Sphaerotilus montanus: one gene and its partners. The protein of the gene in region 3 binds, or shares a complex with, the protein of the main gene of each other region. Links are inferred from orthologs where the notes say so. Each region holds a gene or a part of one and is shown on either strand. Other genes may lie near its edges. The genes, in order: BDD16_RS19860, BDD16_RS19865 and BDD16_RS15015.

Region 1 (2,974 bases), 1.1 Mb from region 3 along the record:
ACGTCATCGGTGTGAACACCCAGACCGTCCGTGAAACGGCCCGGATGACCTTCACCATCGAGGTGCGGGACTCGGCCGCGCTGGCCCACGTACTGCGCCAGGTCGCAGAGGTGAACGGGGTCCAAAGTGCCCGAAGAAAATAAGTACCTGAAAACGATTGACGGAATCTAAAAACACGCTATAGTTCGAGGCTCTTCAGGCGCATAGCTCAGTTGGTTAGAGCACCACCTTGACATGGTGGGGGTCGTTGGTTCGAATCCAATTGCGCCTACCAGAAGACTTTGAAGTTCATCGCAAGACCCTTAGGCGCATAGCTCAGTTGGTTAGAGCACCACCTTGACATGGTGGGGGTCGTTGGTTCGAATCCAATTGCGCCTACCAGATTGAAAAAATGAAAAGGCGCTGACAGGCTCTGTCAGCGCCTTTTTCATTGTTTGCGTCGTCGCACACCGTTCGTACCCGTTGATCTGGGTGAAGTCCGGGGCAAACCCTAGCGAAGGGTCGCCCCAAGGGCTGCCTAGAATCTTTGTGCACACGCACACAGGAGAGAGTTGCATGCCATCGAATCGCCGCGCCGCGGAAACGGCCACAACAGGTCAGCCCGACGGACCGCGCGTGCTCAAGAAATACCCGAACCGCCGTCTCTACGACACCCAGACGAGCAGCTACATCACGCTCACCGACGTCAAGCAGATGGTGCTGGACGCGGAAGTCTTCGAGGTACGGGATGCCAAGTCCGGCGACGAACTGACGCGCAGCATCCTCCTGCAGATCATCCTGGAAGAGGAAAGCGCCGGCATGCCGATGTTCTCGACCCAGATGCTGGCGCAGCTCATCCGGTTCTACGGCCACACCATGCAAGGCATGATGGGCGAGTACATGGAGCGCAATCTCCAGGGCTTCGTCGATCTGCAGAAGCGCTTTGCCGACCAGACGGGCGGCCTCTACGAAGGCAAGGCCTTCAATCCGGAAGCCTGGGCGAAGTTCATGGCCGTGCAGCCCCCGGCGATGCAGCACATGATGAGCAACTACTTCGACCAGTCGAAGTCGATCCTCACGCAGATGCAGGAAACGATGCAGAAGCAGGCCGAGACCTTCTTCCCCGGCATGGCGGGGTTCACGCCGCCGACGCCGCCTGCCAAGCCCTGATCCGAACCCGCCTCAAGCCTTCAGCCAGGGCTTGAGCACCGGCCAGACGTTGTCGAGGATGCGCGGGTGTGCCGTCGCATTCGGGTGGAGACGGTCGGCCTGGAACCAGCGCACCGGGTCCGGGTCATCCGCGATGCCGGCCAGCAGAAACGGCACCAGCGCCGCCCCTTGCGAGCGCGCCACCTCGCCGAACATCGCGTGGAAATCGCGCGTGTAGGCCCCGCCATAGTTCGGCGGCACCTGCATCCCCACCACCAGCACCTTGGCGCCGGCCGCCTTGGCCGCCTGCGCGATGGCCACCAGATTGTCCTGGCTGCTCTTGAGGGGCAGACCACGCAGCGCGTCATTGCTCCCCAGCTCGATCACCACGTGCGTGGGCCGGTGCTGCGAGAGCAGGGCGCCGATGCGTGCCCGCCCGCCCGATGTCGTGTCGCCGCTGATGCTGGCATTGACAATGGTGGCCGCGATCTTGTCCCGTGCCAGCCGGGCCTCCATCAGCGCCACCCAGCCGGTGCCGCGCGCCAGCCCGTACTCGGCCGACAGGCTGTCACCGAGCACGAGGATCCGGACCCCGCTGCCTGCAGGTGCCGCCATGGCCACCGGACCCGCAACCCCGAGCGCCACGCAGGACAACGCACGCGCGATACAGTCGCGACGCGTCCAAACAGTGGGGTCATCAGAGTTCAGCATGGGTGTAGCAATCATTGAAGTAGCCGGCGTCAGCAAGCGCGTCCGGGATTCCGTCGGGGAGCTGACGATTCTGCACGAGATCAGTTTTCAGCTCGCGCCACGGGAATCGGTGGCGATCGTCGGCGCATCGGGGTCCGGCAAGAGCACGCTGCTGTCGATCCTGGCCGGGCTGGACACGCCCAGTGACGGCACGGTCCGGCTGGACGGCATCGACCTGTTCGCACTCGACGAGGACGCCCGGGCCGCCGTGCGTGGAGAGCGCATCGGCTTCGTGTTCCAGAGCTTCCAGCTCATGGGCCACCTGAGCGCGCTGGAAAACGTGATGCTGCCGCTGGAGCTGCGCGGCGAGCGCAACGCGCGGGCGCTGGCCACCGAGATGCTCGGCCGGGTCGGGCTGGGGCAGCGGCTCGGCCACTATCCCAAGCTGCTGTCGGGCGGCGAGCAGCAGCGGGTGGCGCTGGCGCGGGCCTTCGTGGTGCGGCCGGCGCTGCTGCTGGCCGACGAGCCGACCGGCAGCCTCGACCACGCGACGGGCGAGTCGGTGATGCAGCTGATGTTCGAGCTGAACCGCGAGATCGGCACGACGCTGGTCCTCGTCACCCATGATCCGCGCATCGCCGAGCGTTGCGACCGACAGATCCGGCTGGAGGCCGGGCGCATGGTCTGAGCCCGCGCTGCGCTACCATCGGAAACTATGTCAGGAACACTACTTTTCGGTTTCCACGCGGTGCAGGTGCGTCTGAAGACGGCGCCCGAATCGGTGCGTGAGGTCCACATCGACACGGCCCGCCGTGATGCGCGCATGCGCCAGTTCATCGAGCGCGCGCAAGCCAGCGGTCGCACCATCGTCGAAAGCGATGGCGCCCGGCTGGACAAGCTGGCCGGCACGACCCGCCACCAGGGCGTCGTCGCACGCGTCACGGTGCTGGCCGTGAACCACTCGCTCGACGACCTGCTCGACAGCGTCGAAGGCCCGCCGCTCGTGCTGCTGCTGGATGGCGTGACCGATCCGCACAACCTCGGCGCCTGTCTGCGGGTGGCGGATGGGGCGGGCGCACACGCGGTCATCGCACCGAAGGACCATGCGGTCGGCGTCAATGCCACGGTGGCCAAGGTGGCCAGCGGCGCGGCCGAG
Region 2 (6,605 bases), 1.1 Mb from region 3 along the record:
CGCGATGGGCTACACCGACGCCCAGATGCGCGCGCTCTCGGCCTGGCTGTCCACCCAACGCTGAAGGAAACCACCATGCAACGACGCAATTTCCTCGGCCTGGGCACGCTGCTGGCCTCCTCGTCCCTGTTGACCCTGCCCGGCTGTGGCGGCGGTGGCTCCGATGCGGACATCGAAGCCGACCTGATGCAGGCACAAGCCGACGAGCACACCGCACGCGCCCTGGCCGTCTCGCCCGCCAGCCCGAAGGCCCGCGTGATCGTCATCGGCGGCGGCATGGCCGGCGCCACCTTCGCCAAGTACATGCGGATGTGGGGCGATGCGGTCGAGGTGACGCTGGTCGAGCGCTCGTCGGTCTACACCTCCAACATCATGAGCAGCATGGTCCTGACCGGCCAGCGCACGCTGGCGAGCCTGAACTACAAGTACGACACGCTGCGCACCAAGTACGGCGTCAAGACGGTGTTCGCGGAGGTTCGCGCCATCGACCCGGTCCTGGCGCGGGTCACGCTGGCGTCGGGCGCGGTGCTGACGGCGGACCGGATCGTCCTGGCGCCGGGCATCGAGTTCGACCCCGTCGCCGGCCTGACCGATCCGAACCTGATGCCACACGCCTGGAAAGCTGGCCCCCAGACCACGCTGCTGACCAACCAGCTCAACGCCATGCCCGCCGGCGGCACGGTCGTGCTCACGATCCCGAAGGCGCCCTACCGCTGCCCGCCCGGCCCCTACGAGCGCGCCTGCCTGCTGGCAGACTGGCTCAAGCTCAAGAAGCCCCGCAGCAAGATCATCGTGCTGGACGCCAATCCGGACATCCTGGTCGAGAAGGACAACTTCATGAGCGCCTTCCTGGGCCTGCACGGCTCGGTGCTGGAGTACCGCAACAACGTCACCAGAAAGCGCGAGAAGCCCCGTCCTTCAGGGCGGGGAGGTAGAGCGCAGGCTCGCGCAGCGAGCCGTTGGCTTGGTGGATGAGTTTCCTGTGGCATGGTTGACTGGCTTTGTATACAGTATCGATCATGTCCATTCGAGCCTTCCGCTTCCAGTTGCGCCCCAAGCCCGGCACCGCACACGCCCTGCGCCGGTTCGCTGGCGCATGCCGCTGGGTATGGAACCGGGCCATCGGCGAGCAGCAGCGGCTGAGGGCGGCGGGCGAGAAGTTCTCGGGTTACGCGGTGATGTGCCGCTGGCTGACAGTGTGGCGCAACGACCCGGACACGGCGTGGCTGGCTGAAACGCCGGTGCAGGCGCAGCAGCAAACGCTGAAGCGACTGGAGGCGAGCTACCGGCGCTTCTTCGAGGGCCAGGGCGGTTATCCCCGGTTTCGCGGGCGAGGCCAAGATGCCGGACTGCGGTTCCCGAAAGCCTCGGACTGCAAGCTCGACCTGGACAACCAGCGCCTGAAGCCACCGAAACTCGGCTGGGTGCGGATGCGCCAGTCGCAGTCGGTCGAGGGCGAGGTTCGGAACTGGACGCTGACACAGGAGCGGGGCCGCTGGTTCGTGTCGATCCAAGTTGAACAAGCTGACGTGATCCCGGCGGCGGGGCTGGTGCCGACGCTGGGGATCGATTTCGGGGTGACGCTGTTCGCCGCGACGACAGACGGGGAGTGCGTGGCGCCGCTGAATGCGTTGAAGCGGCAGCAGAAGTACCTGAAGCGCGTGCAGCGATCGGTGTCGCGCAAGGTGAAGGGGTCGAAGAACCGGCGCAAGGCGATCGACCGACTGGGCAGGGTGCATGCGCGGATCGTGGCGCAGCGCAGCGACTGGCTGCACAAGCTGACGACGCGGTGGGCGAACGAGCATCCGGTGATCGCGATCGAGGATCTGAAGGTGGCGGCGATGAGCGCCAGCGCCAAGGGCACGGCCAGCGCGCCAGGAAAGCGGGTGCGACAGAAGGCGGGGCTGAACCGCTCGATCCTGGATCAGGCGTGGGGCGAGGCACGGCGACAACTGGAATACAAGACCGCGGCCCGAGGTGGTGCAGTGGTGCCAGTGGACCCGGCGTACACGAGCCAGCGGTGCAGCGCCTGCGGGCACACCGCCAGAGAGAACCGGCCGACGCAAGCCCGCTTCGCGTGCGAAGCGTGCGGGCACAGCGAGAACGCGGACCTGAACGCCGCGAAGAACATATTGGCCGCGGGACACGCGGTCTGGGTCGCAAGGCCCGAAGCCTGTGGAGCGGAGGTCAGACGCGCCAGACCCGTGAGGGGACGACGCGCAGCCGCGAGGAAGCAGGAACCCGCCGAAGGCTCGGCCGCGCAAGCGGTCGCGCCCGCCGGAATCCCCGTCCTTTAGGGCGGGGAGGATGTCAAGATGAAACAGGCGTCCTGGCTGCACGCGATGTTCCAGTACGACGTGGCCACGGCCACGATGAAGGGCGTCCCGGAAGCCACGGGGGCCTCGCCGGGCTGGAATGCACAGGGCTTCAGCGAAATGGACAAGTGGTTCAAGACGCTGATGGGCGACACCTTCGCCTGACGCGCAGCCGCTCGGTCGTTCAGCCGGTGGGGCCGCGACGCCACAGCGCCCAGGTCCCCACCGCCGCCCACGCCGCCAGCAGCGCCGGGAATCCCCACTGCGGCGACCACTGCAGCGCTGCGCCACCCAGCGCTGGCGCCATCATCCCGCCGAGCGTGTAGGACATGACCAGCACCGACGTGGCACTCACCAAGGCCACGCCCTGGTGCCGGTGGCCGATGTCGATCATTGCCACCGTGTAGAGCCCGCCGCCCGCACCACCCCACAGCACCGCCACCACCCAGGCCAGCGCCCCCAGCTCACCCACCCACGGCAACAGCAGCGTGGCCAGCAGGTTCAACAGCGCGCACGTCCGCCACACCCGCACGCGCCCCCAGCGGTCGACCAGTTCGCCGATCGGCACCATCATCAGCGTGCTGCCCAGCCCGCTGGCCGACACGAGCAACGCCGCCAGCGCAGCACTCAGGCCGATCGCCAGCCCGTACAGCGGCAGCACGCTCGCCAGCCCCGCCTCGAAGAAGCCGCCCACCAGCCCCGCGACCATGACCACCGGCGCAGCGCGCACGGCGTCGACGATCCCGGGAATGCCCAGCCGCGTGCCCTGATCCTCCAGGTGGCTGTGCAGGGCCGGCACGCGCCAGCTCAGCAGCAATGCGACCCCCATCAGCGCGGTGGCAAGCCAGCGGATCACGTGGGCGTCGATGCCGGCCGAGGTCAGCGCCGCCAGCAGCGCCGGCCCGACCACGAAGGTCAGCCCGACCATCGTCTCGAACAAGCCGACGATGCGCCCGCGGCGGGCGGCGGGGGCCAGTTCGGCCACCATCGACTCCGCGACGATCCAGCGCAGCGAACCGGCCATGCCAGCGCACAGGTACAGCACCGTCCAGACCGCGATCTGCTCGGTCAGGTTCATCAGCGTGAATGCCACGAACGGCACTGCCGCACTCAGCAGCAAGGCGCCCCGGGCACCGAGCCGGCGCACCCACAAGGCGGTGAACGGTGTCGCGAGCGCCATGCCCAGCCACTGCGCGGCGCTGAACAGGCCGATCGTGCTGGTGGACAGGCCGCGCTCCTTGAGCGTGAACAGCAGCAGCGGGCCGTACATGAACAGGCCGCACAGCTCCAGGAATGTCGCGCCGAACAGCGCCGTCAGCCCTGCCCGCCCGCGATCTGACGCGGGCGGTGGACTCAACGCGGGCTCTCGTGGAAGACGTAGGACGTCGAGTAGTCGCTGACCTCGAAGTAGACGCGCTTCTCGCCGTCGTCCTGCGTGCCGTTCAGGTTCTCGTCGAGCACACCGTAACCGTAGCGGTACGGCCGGGCCGTCTTGTCCTCGGTGCCGTAGGCGGTGCTCATCTTGTCGATCTTGATGAAGCGCTTGACGAGCTTTTCACCCGCGTAGACCTCCAGCACGCCGTTCGTGCCGGTCCAGTTCTGGACGCTGCGCAGGATCTCGTTCTGCTTTTCCTGGGTACAGCCGGCCAGCGCAGCCGCAGCGAGCAGCAGCATGGACAGATGGTTTGTCATCCTCATGTGGACACTCCCTGGCGCGAACGCTGGCGCAGCACCTCGTAGAGGCACACGGCCGAGGCGACCGACACGTTCAGGCTCTCGACCGCCCCGTGCATCGGGATGTGGACCAGCACATCGCAGGTCTTGCGCGTCAGCGCCCGCATCCCCGCGCCTTCGGCACCCAGCACGACCGCGACCGGCCCGGTCAGGTCCAGGTCATAGATCGACTGCTTGGCGTCGTCGCTGGTGCCGACGACGAGGATGTCGCGCTCCTTCAGCTCGCCCATCGTACGCGCCAGATTGGTCACCATGAAGTACGGCACCGACTCGGCCGCGCCGCTGGCCACCTTGGCCACCGTGGCATTGACGCCGACCGCATGGTCCTTCGGTGCGATGACCGCGTGTGCGCCCGCCCCATCCGCCACCCGCAGACAGGCGCCGAGGTTGTGCGGATCGGTCACGCCATCCAGCAGCAGCACGAGCGGCGGGCCTTCGACGCTGTCGAGCAGGTCGTCGAGCGAGTGGTTCACGGCCAGCACCGTGACGCGTGCGACGACGCCCTGGTGGCGGGTCGTGCCGGCCAGCTTGTCCAGCCGGGCGCCATCGCTTTCGACGATGGTGCGACCGCTGGCTTGCGCGCGCTCGATGAACTGGCGCATGCGCGCATCACGGCGGGCCGTGTCGATGTGGACCTCACGCACCGATTCGGGCGCCGTCTTCAGACGCACCTGCACCGCGTGGAAACCGAAAAGTAGTGTTCCTGACATAGTTTCCGATGGTAGCGCAGCGCGGGCTCAGACCATGCGCCCGGCCTCCAGCCGGATCTGTCGGTCGCAACGCTCGGCGATGCGCGGATCATGGGTGACGAGGACCAGCGTCGTGCCGATCTCGCGGTTCAGCTCGAACATCAGCTGCATCACCGACTCGCCCGTCGCGTGGTCGAGGCTGCCGGTCGGCTCGTCGGCCAGCAGCAGCGCCGGCCGCACCACGAAGGCCCGCGCCAGCGCCACCCGCTGCTGCTCGCCGCCCGACAGCAGCTTGGGATAGTGGCCGAGCCGCTGCCCCAGCCCGACCCGGCCGAGCATCTCGGTGGCCAGCGCCCGCGCGTTGCGCTCGCCGCGCAGCTCCAGCGGCAGCATCACGTTTTCCAGCGCGCTCAGGTGGCCCATGAGCTGGAAGCTCTGGAACACGAAGCCGATGCGCTCTCCACGCACGGCGGCCCGGGCGTCCTCGTCGAGTGCGAACAGGTCGATGCCGTCCAGCCGGACCGTGCCGTCACTGGGCGTGTCCAGCCCGGCCAGGATCGACAGCAGCGTGCTCTTGCCGGACCCCGATGCGCCGACGATCGCCACCGATTCCCGTGGCGCGAGCTGAAAACTGATCTCGTGCAGAATCGTCAGCTCCCCGACGGAATCCCGGACGCGCTTGCTGACGCCGGCTACTTCAATGATTGCTACACCCATGCTGAACTCTGATGACCCCACTGTTTGGACGCGTCGCGACTGTATCGCGCGTGCGTTGTCCTGCGTGGCGCTCGGGGTTGCGGGTCCGGTGGCCATGGCGGCACCTGCAGGCAGCGGGGTCCGGATCCTCGTGCTCGGTGACAGCCTGTCGGCCGAGTACGGGCTGGCGCGCGGCACCGGCTGGGTGGCGCTGATGGAGGCCCGGCTGGCACGGGACAAGATCGCGGCCACCATTGTCAATGCCAGCATCAGCGGCGACACGACATCGGGCGGGCGGGCACGCATCGGCGCCCTGCTCTCGCAGCACCGGCCCACGCACGTGGTGATCGAGCTGGGGAGCAATGACGCGCTGCGTGGTCTGCCCCTCAAGAGCAGCCAGGACAATCTGGTGGCCATCGCGCAGGCGGCCAAGGCGGCCGGCGCCAAGGTGCTGGTGGTGGGGATGCAGGTGCCGCCGAACTATGGCGGGGCCTACACGCGCGATTTCCACGCGATGTTCGGCGAGGTGGCGCGCTCGCAAGGGGCGGCGCTGGTGCCGTTTCTGCTGGCCGGCATCGCGGATGACCCGGACCCGGTGCGCTGGTTCCAGGCCGACCGTCTCCACCCGAATGCGACGGCACACCCGCGCATCCTCGACAACGTCTGGCCGGTGCTCAAGCCCTGGCTGAAGGCTTGAGGCGGGTTCGGATCAGGGCTTGGCAGGCGGCGTCGGCGGCGTGAACCCCGCCATGCCGGGGAAGAAGGTCTCGGCCTGCTTCTGCATCGTTTCCTGCATCTGCGTGAGGATCGACTTCGACTGGTCGAAGTAGTTGCTCATCATGTGCTGCATCGCCGGGGGCTGCACGGCCATGAACTTCGCCCAGGCTTCCGGATTGAAGGCCTTGCCTTCGTAGAGGCCGCCCGTCTGGTCGGCAAAGCGCTTCTGCAGATCGACGAAGCCCTGGAGATTGCGCTCCATGTACTCGCCCATCATGCCTTGCATGGTGTGGCCGTAGAACCGGATGAGCTGCGCCAGCATCTGGGTCGAGAACATCGGCATGCCGGCGCTTTCCTCTTCCAGGATGATCTGCAGGAGGATGCTGCGCGTCAGTTCGTCGCCGGACTTGGCATCCCGTACCTCGAAGACTTCCGCGTCCAGCACCATCTGCTT
Region 3 (6,715 bases):
CGCTGGACCCCGCGGCCGTCGATGACGAGACGCTCAATGCGATCTTCCGTGTCGCCCACTCCATCAAGGGGGGGGCGGCGACCTTCGGTTTCACGGAAGTGGCCGAGCTGGCGCACGAGATGGAGACGCTGCTGGACCGGCTGCGCCGCCACGAACTCTCGCCGACGCCACCGATGGTCGATGTCCTGCTGCGCGGCGGGGATGCGCTCTGGGGGCAGCTCTCGTTCCGTCAGGGACTGACGCCCGAAACGCCCGCCACCGAGACCCTGGTCGCCGACATCCGGCAACTCGCGCGCCTGTCGAGCCAGCCGGCGGGCGCGGTGGCGGTGGCTGCGGCGGGGGGCTCGGCTCCGGTCGAGGCTCCAGCGGCCGCCAGGAAACTGCTGGGTCCGGGCCAGCGCGAGCTGGAGGTGCGCATCGGACCGCTGGAGCAGGCCAACGCCGCGAACCACCTGCATGAACTGTTCGACGAGATCCCGGGTCTCGGCGAAATGCGTCCGCTCGATTTCGGTGAGCCGGTGGATGGCATGCGCCGTTTCAGCGTGACAACGACCTGTACCGACTCGGAGCTGCTGGATCTGTTCAGTTTCCATGTCGAGCGCAGACTGGTGCATCTGAGCGGGCTGGGACTGGGCTACGGGTTCCACGAAGGCAACCCGGGTGCGCCGACGCAGGAGGAGGTCAATGCGGCCGTGGCCGCTGCCGCCGTGTCGCCGGTGACCGCCGCGGTGGCCAGCGCAGCCCCGACCCCGGCTCCTGGGGCGGCTGCGCCTCGGTCGGGTGGCGGTGCCGGGGCATCGGTGGACGCGACGACCTTGCGCGTGTCGGTCGACAAGGTCGATCAGCTCATCAATCTGGTGGGCGAACTGGTGATCACGCAGGCCATGCTGATCCAGAGCAGCCGTGCACTCGATCCGGTGGCGCACCAGGCGCTGCTGTCGTCGATCAGTCTGGTGGAGCGCAATTCGCGGGATCTGCAGGACGCCGTGATGTCGATCCGCATGATTCCGATGTCGGCCGTCTTCAGCCGCTTCCCGCGCATGCTGCGCGACCTGTCGGGCAAGCTGGGCAAGCAGGTCGAGCTCGTCACCATCGGCGAGGCGACCGAGCTGGACAAGGGCCTGGTCGAGAAGATCACCGACCCGCTGACCCACCTGGTGCGCAACTCCTGCGACCACGGCATCGAGCTGCCCCAGGTCCGCACCCAGAGCGGCAAGACGGCGCACGGCACCATCACGCTGTCGGCCTGGCACCAGGGCGGCTCGGTCGTGATCGAGGTGCGCGACGATGGCAAGGGGCTGTCGCGCGAGAAGCTGCTGTCCAAGGCGCGCGAGCGGGGCTTGTCGGCGCCGGATTCGCTGACCGACACCCAGGTCTGGAACCTGATCTTCGAGCCGGGCTTCTCGACCGCGGAGGTCGTCACCGACGTGTCCGGCCGCGGCGTCGGCATGGATGTGGTGAAGAAGAACATCACCGGACTGGGCGGCCGCGTCGATATCGACTCGGCGCCGGGCTGCGGCATGAGCGTCAAGGTGCGCCTGCCGCTGACGCTGGCCATCATGGACGGCATGAGCGTGGCCGTGCGCGACGAGGTCTACATCCTCCCGATGGGGTCGGTGGTCGAGAGCGACCTGGTCGGTCCCGACACGATCCGCTCCCTGGGAGCGGGCAGCCGCGTCGCCAAGGTGCGCGAGGACTACCTGCCGGTGGTCGATCTGGCCGAACTGCTCGGCTCGCCAGCGACCGAAGGCCAGGCGGCGCCCGGCATCATGGTCATCGTCGAGTCGGAGGGCATGCGTGCGGCGCTGCTGGTCGACGAGCTGGTGGGGCAGCAGCAGGTGGTGGTGAAGAACCTGGAGACCCACTTCCGGCGCATTCCCGATGTATCGGGTGCCACCATCCTGGGCAATGGCAAGGTGGCGCTGATCCTGGACGTGGGCTCGCTGGTCAGCCGGCGTTGAGCCGGCAGACGGCAGGCCGCCATCCTCAGCTGGTGGCCTGCCGCAGCGTCTCGCTCACCGGGCGGCGCAGCACTTCGCGCAGGCTCCACCAGCCTGCACCCTGCGCCAGCAGGGCACCCGCGGCCGAGCCGAACAGCGGCACCCACAGTGGCGGGTTCCACTGGAAACCGAACACCTCCCGCGCCAGCGCCCAGCCCACGGCGAGCGCTGCAGCCGAGGCCAGTGCCCCGGCCAGTGCTCCCACGCCCAGCAATTCCGCCCGCTGCACCTGCCGCAGCAGCGCGCTGCTGGCGCCCATCGCCCGCAGCAGCGCGAACTCGCGGGCCCGTGCTTCCCGGGTGGCGCTCACCGCGGCGAACAGCACCAGCAGGCCTGCGCACAGCGTGAAGCCGAACAGGAACTCCACCGCCTGGATCACCTGGTCCAGCACCCGCTGCACCTGACCGATCTGGGCCGAGACGTCCACGTTGGTGATGTTCGGGTAGTCGTGCGCCAGCGCGGCGTCGAAGCCCGGTGTGGCGGGTGCCCGCAGGGCGGCGATGTAGGTCGCGGGCAGGTCCGGCATGGCGCTGCGCGAAAACATCACGAAGAAGTTCACCCGCATCGAGCCCCAGTCCACCTTGCGCAGGCTGCTGATGCGGCCCTCGATCGGCGTGCCGGCGATGTCGAAGCGCAGCTGGTCGCCAAGCTGGAGCCCCAGCGTCTTCGCCAGCCCTTCCTCGACGCTCAGCCCGTCGGCCTCGTCGGCTGTCCACTGGCCGGCGACCACCGCGTTGTGTCCGGGCAGCGCGGCGCTGTGGCTGAGGTTGAATTCACGCTCGACCAGCCGCTGCGCGCGCGCATCCGGGTAACTGGACGGGCCGACTTCGCGGCCATTCACCGCCAGCAGCCGGCCGCGGATCATCGGGTACCAGTCATAGCGCGCCACGCCCGCGGTGGCCAGCGACTGCCGGAAGGCCTGGCCCTGCTCGGGCAGGATGTTGATGACGAAGCGGTTCGGTGCATCGGCCGGCGTGGCCGCGCGCCAGCTGGAGATCAGGTCGGTGCGCAGCAGCACCAGCAGCATCAGCGCCATCAGCCCCAGGGCCAGGGCGCTGACCTGCAGCACGGCCAGCGCCGGCCGCGCACTCAGGCTGCGCGTGGCCAGCGTGAGCCAGCGCGGCGCGCCCACCTCCGGCACGGCACGCCGCAGCGCCTGCACCGCCAGCCACGCGGCCCCCGCGAACACCGCCCAGGCGGCCGCGAAGCCACCGACCGCGATGGCGCCGAGCTTCGGGTCCTGTGCCACCACCATCAGCAGCGCGGCGTAGCCCGCCAGCCCGGCCAGCAGCACAGCCAGCGAGGCGGTCCGCAACTCGCCCAGGTCGCGCCGGATCACCCGCAGCGGCGGCACCTGGGCGAGTTGCAGCACCGGCGGCAGCCCGAACGCCGCCACCAGCACCATGCCCACGGCCAGCCCGAACACCCCCGGCCACACGCTCGGCGCGGGCAGGTTGGCCTCGACCAGACCCGCCAGCAGCACGACGAACACCTGGTGCACCGCCAGTCCGATCAGCACGCCCAGCGCACTGGCGGCCACGCCGACCAGCCCCAGCTCCAGCCCGTAGATCGCCGCGATGCGGCGCTGCGGCAGCCCGAGCACGCGCAGCATCGCGCAGGCGTCCAGGTGCCGTGCCGCAAAACCCCGGGCCGCGATGCCCACCGCGACTGCGGCCAGCAGCGCCGCCAGCACGGCCACCAGTTGCAGGAACTGTCCGGCGCGGTCCAGCGTCTGGCGCATCTCGGGGCGGGCGTTGTCGATCGACTCGACCCGCGTGCCACGCAGGCGCTCGCGCTCGACCGTGGCGTCCACCCAGGCAACGTAGCCCCGCACGGCCGCCTGGGCGGCGGCACGCCGGCTGGTGTCTGTCGGGATCACCGCAAGGCGCCAGTTCACCCGGCTCGCGGGCTGGACCAGACCCGTGGCCGCCAGATCGGCTTCTGCCAGCAGCACGCGGGGTGCGAAGCTCATGAAGCCGGCGTCCCGGTCCGGTTCGACCCGCAGCACCTGCGCGATGCGCAGCGTGGCGTCCCCGAGCAGCAGCGGGTCGCCGACCTGCACGGCCAGTGCGTCCAGCACCGACGCATCGACCCAGACGGTGCCGGGGGCCGGTCCGGTGGTCTGCTCGCGCACCGGACCGGTGGCGCTGTCGCTGACGCCCAGCGTGCCGCGCAGCGGGTAGCCGGCCGACACCGCTTTCACCGACACCAGTTTCGAGGCCCCGCCGCGCGCATCCGGCGCGCGGGCCATGCTGGGAAAGCGCACGTTGCGGGCGGTCTTCAGGCCCATCTCCCGGGCGGTGGTCTCGAAACTGGCGGGCAGCGGCTGGTCGCTGGCGACCACGGCGTCGCCGCCGAGCAGTGTCAGCGCATCCCGGGCCAGTCCGGCCTGCAGGCGGTCGGCAAAGAAGCCCACGCTGCAGATCGCCGCTACCGCCAGTGCCACGGCCACCAGCATCAGCCGCAACTCGCCAGCCCGGAAGTCGCGCAGCAGCTGCCGCCAGGCCAGTTGCAGCACCGAGGGCGGCTTGTTCGGGGCGGAGGGTTGGGCGGCGGCGTGGGTGTTCATGCCGCCAAGGTACACCACCGCGCCCGTACCGGCCGAATGCTGTGTGCAAAGGCACAGAATGGCGGAGGCCGAACGCTGCGCTTCAATGAGGGCACCATGCAAACACACTCCTTGCCTCCGCTCTACCTGTCGCACGGCTCGCCGATGATCGCCATCGAGACCTCGCCGGCTGCGCAGTTCCTCGACCGGCTCGGCCCGGCCATCGACTGCACCTTCGGCCGGCCGCGGGCGGCGGTGGTGGTGTCGCCGCACTCGTCGACGCGGCAGCCGATGGCGCTGGCGGGCGCCCGCCACGAGGCGATCCACGACTTCGGCGGTTTCCCGGCCGAGCTGTACGCCCAGCGCTACGACGCCCGCGGCGACACGCTGCTGGCCCATGCCGTGGCGCGCCAGCTGGGCGAGGCGGGCATCCCGACGCAGGCGGTGGACGCCAGCGGCCTCGACCACGGCATCTGGACGGTGATGAAACGCGCCTGGCCAGGGGCCGAGGTGCCGGTCGTGCCGCTGACGCTGGTGCCGACCTGGACCCCGGCACAGCTCTGGGCCGCGGGCCGCGCGCTGTCGGCACTGGCCGAGGACGGCGTGCTCGTCATCGGCAGCGGCGCGATGACGCACAACCTGCGGCGCTTCTTCGGTCCGCGCTCGGTACCGGAAGGGCAGATCGAGCCGGACGTGGCCGCCTTCCAGGACTGGGTGCACGCCCGCGGCACGGCGCGCGACTGGCCCGCACTGCTCGACTACCGCCAGCAGGCCCCCGGCGCCGCGCTGCAGCACCCGACGGACGAGCACTGGCTGCCGTTCTACATCGCCGCAGGGGCGGGGGGCGAGGTGTCGCCGGCCGTGGCCATCCACCGCAGCGTCGATGCGGGTGTGCTGGCGATGGACAGCTTCGCCTTCGGCCCGCACGCCGGCGCGCTGGCGGCGGCGCTGGCCTGAGGACCGCCGCGCCGTCCGGCGTGGCGTGGCTCAGCCCGGGTTGTCGATGTCGATGAACTGGTGCGCGAGACCGAACTGCGTGGCCAGATGCGCGCCGAGGGCTTGCACGCCGTAGCGTTCGGTGGCGTGGTGCCCGCAGGCCATGAAGGCCACGCCGGTCTCGCGGGCGATGTGGGCCTGCGGCTCGGAGATCTCGCCGGTCAGGTAGACATCGGCTCCGGCCGCGATCGCAGAGTCGAACCAGCCCTGCGCGCCGCCGGTGCACCAGGCCACGCGCTGCACCGTGCGCCCATCGCCTGGCGCGACCACTGGCGTGCGGCCGAGCCGCGTGCCGACCCGGGCCGCGAAGGCCTCCAGCGTGCAGGCGCCGTCGACCGGCCGGCCGATCACGCCCAGGGCCTTGTCGCCGAAGGTGCCTTCCGTGACCAGACCGAGGTGGGCGCCAAGCTGCGCGTTGTTGCCCAGCGTGGGGTGGGCGTCCAGCGGCAGGTGGTAGGCGTAGAGGTTGATGTCGTGGCGCAGCAGCGCAGCCAGCCGCTGTTTCATCCAGCCGGTGACGCGGCCGTCCTGTCCGCGCCAGAACAGGCCGTGGTGAACCAGGAGGGCGTCGGCGCCGACCGCAGCCGCGGCCTCGATCAGCGCCAGGCTGGCGGTCACGCCGCTGACGAGGCGGCGCACCTCGGCGCGGCCCTCCACCTGCAACCCGTTGGGACCATAATCTGCAAACCGGGCCACCTCCAGACACTGCTCCAGATGGTTGGCCAGACCGGTTCTGTGTGCCACGTTCTCAGTCATTCTTTGCTCCTTGTCCATGCGCAGGCTCTGGCTCGTATTCTCTCAAGCGGTCACGGTCGCGCTGGCCGTGGTCTTCGTGCTGGCCACGCTCAAGCCGCAGTGGATCGCTTCGCCGGCAGGCGGTGCTCCGGTGCAGTTGAACATCTCTCAGGCCCCGGCGGCGGTGGCTGCGGGCGCTTCGTCGAGTCCCGGCAGTTTCGCTCCTGCGGCGCGGCGGGCCTCGCCGTCCGTCGTCAGCGTGGTGACCAGCGTGGCGGTCGACCCCAAGCGCAAGGGCAATCCGGCCGAACCCTGGTTCCACCGCTACTTCGGTGACCAGGAGGGCCCGACCAGCGGCACCGGCTCGGCCGTGATCGTCTCGGCCGATGGCTACCTGCTCACCAACAACCACGTGGTCGAGAACGCCGGCCAGATC

Evidence for each region.
Region 1: the proteins of BDD16_RS15015 (region 3) and BDD16_RS19860 are in contact, whole or in part, in a cryo-EM structure (PDB 9GE8), measured with the Escherichia coli proteins. The link is inferred for Sphaerotilus montanus from one-to-one orthologs.
Region 2: the proteins of BDD16_RS15015 (region 3) and BDD16_RS19865 are in contact, whole or in part, in a cryo-EM structure (PDB 9GE8), measured with the Escherichia coli proteins. The link is inferred for Sphaerotilus montanus from one-to-one orthologs.

Annotation. Positions count from the first base shown.
Region 1 is NZ_JACCFH010000001.1:4,358,725-4,361,698, forward strand. It holds BDD16_RS19860 (arylesterase), read right to left. Parts: upstream 1,840-2,974; coding sequence 1,162-1,839; downstream 1-1,161. Other genes in the region: BDD16_RS19840 (RelA/SpoT family protein), read left to right, coding at 1-143; phaR (polyhydroxyalkanoate synthesis repressor PhaR), read left to right, coding at 556-1,149; BDD16_RS19865 (ABC transporter ATP-binding protein), read left to right, coding at 1,838-2,506; rlmB (23S rRNA (guanosine(2251)-2'-O)-methyltransferase RlmB), read left to right, coding at 2,534-2,974. UniProt on the Escherichia coli protein: TesA is a multifunctional esterase that can act as a thioesterase, lysophospholipase and protease.
Region 2 is NZ_JACCFH010000001.1:4,359,412-4,366,016, reverse strand. What follows is about bases 3,622-6,605. They hold BDD16_RS19865 (ABC transporter ATP-binding protein), read right to left. Parts: upstream 5,456-6,605; coding sequence 4,787-5,455; downstream 3,622-4,786. Other genes in these bases: phaR (polyhydroxyalkanoate synthesis repressor PhaR), read right to left, coding at 6,144-6,605; BDD16_RS19860 (arylesterase), read left to right, coding at 5,454-6,131; rlmB (23S rRNA (guanosine(2251)-2'-O)-methyltransferase RlmB), read right to left, coding at 4,010-4,759; BDD16_RS19875 (hypothetical protein), read right to left, coding at 3,669-4,013; BDD16_RS19880 (MFS transporter), read right to left, coding at 3,622-3,672. In the rest of the region: BDD16_RS19895 (FAD-dependent oxidoreductase), read left to right, coding at 76-975; BDD16_RS19890 (RNA-guided endonuclease InsQ/TnpB family protein), read left to right, coding at 1,020-2,297; BDD16_RS19885 (hypothetical protein), read left to right, coding at 2,316-2,480; more of BDD16_RS19880, read right to left, coding at 2,500-3,621.
Region 3 is NZ_JACCFH010000001.1:3,277,100-3,283,814, forward strand. The notes cover bases 1,779-4,872. They hold BDD16_RS15015 (ABC transporter permease), read right to left. Parts: upstream 4,570-4,872; coding sequence 1,987-4,569; downstream 1,779-1,986. Other genes in these bases: BDD16_RS15010 (chemotaxis protein CheW), read left to right, coding at 1,779-1,961; BDD16_RS15020 (DODA-type extradiol aromatic ring-opening family dioxygenase), read left to right, coding at 4,666-4,872. In the rest of the region: more of BDD16_RS15010, read left to right, coding at 1-1,778; more of BDD16_RS15020, read left to right, coding at 4,873-5,505; BDD16_RS15025 (Nif3-like dinuclear metal center hexameric protein), read right to left, coding at 5,536-6,288; BDD16_RS15030 (S1C family serine protease), read left to right, coding at 6,317-6,715.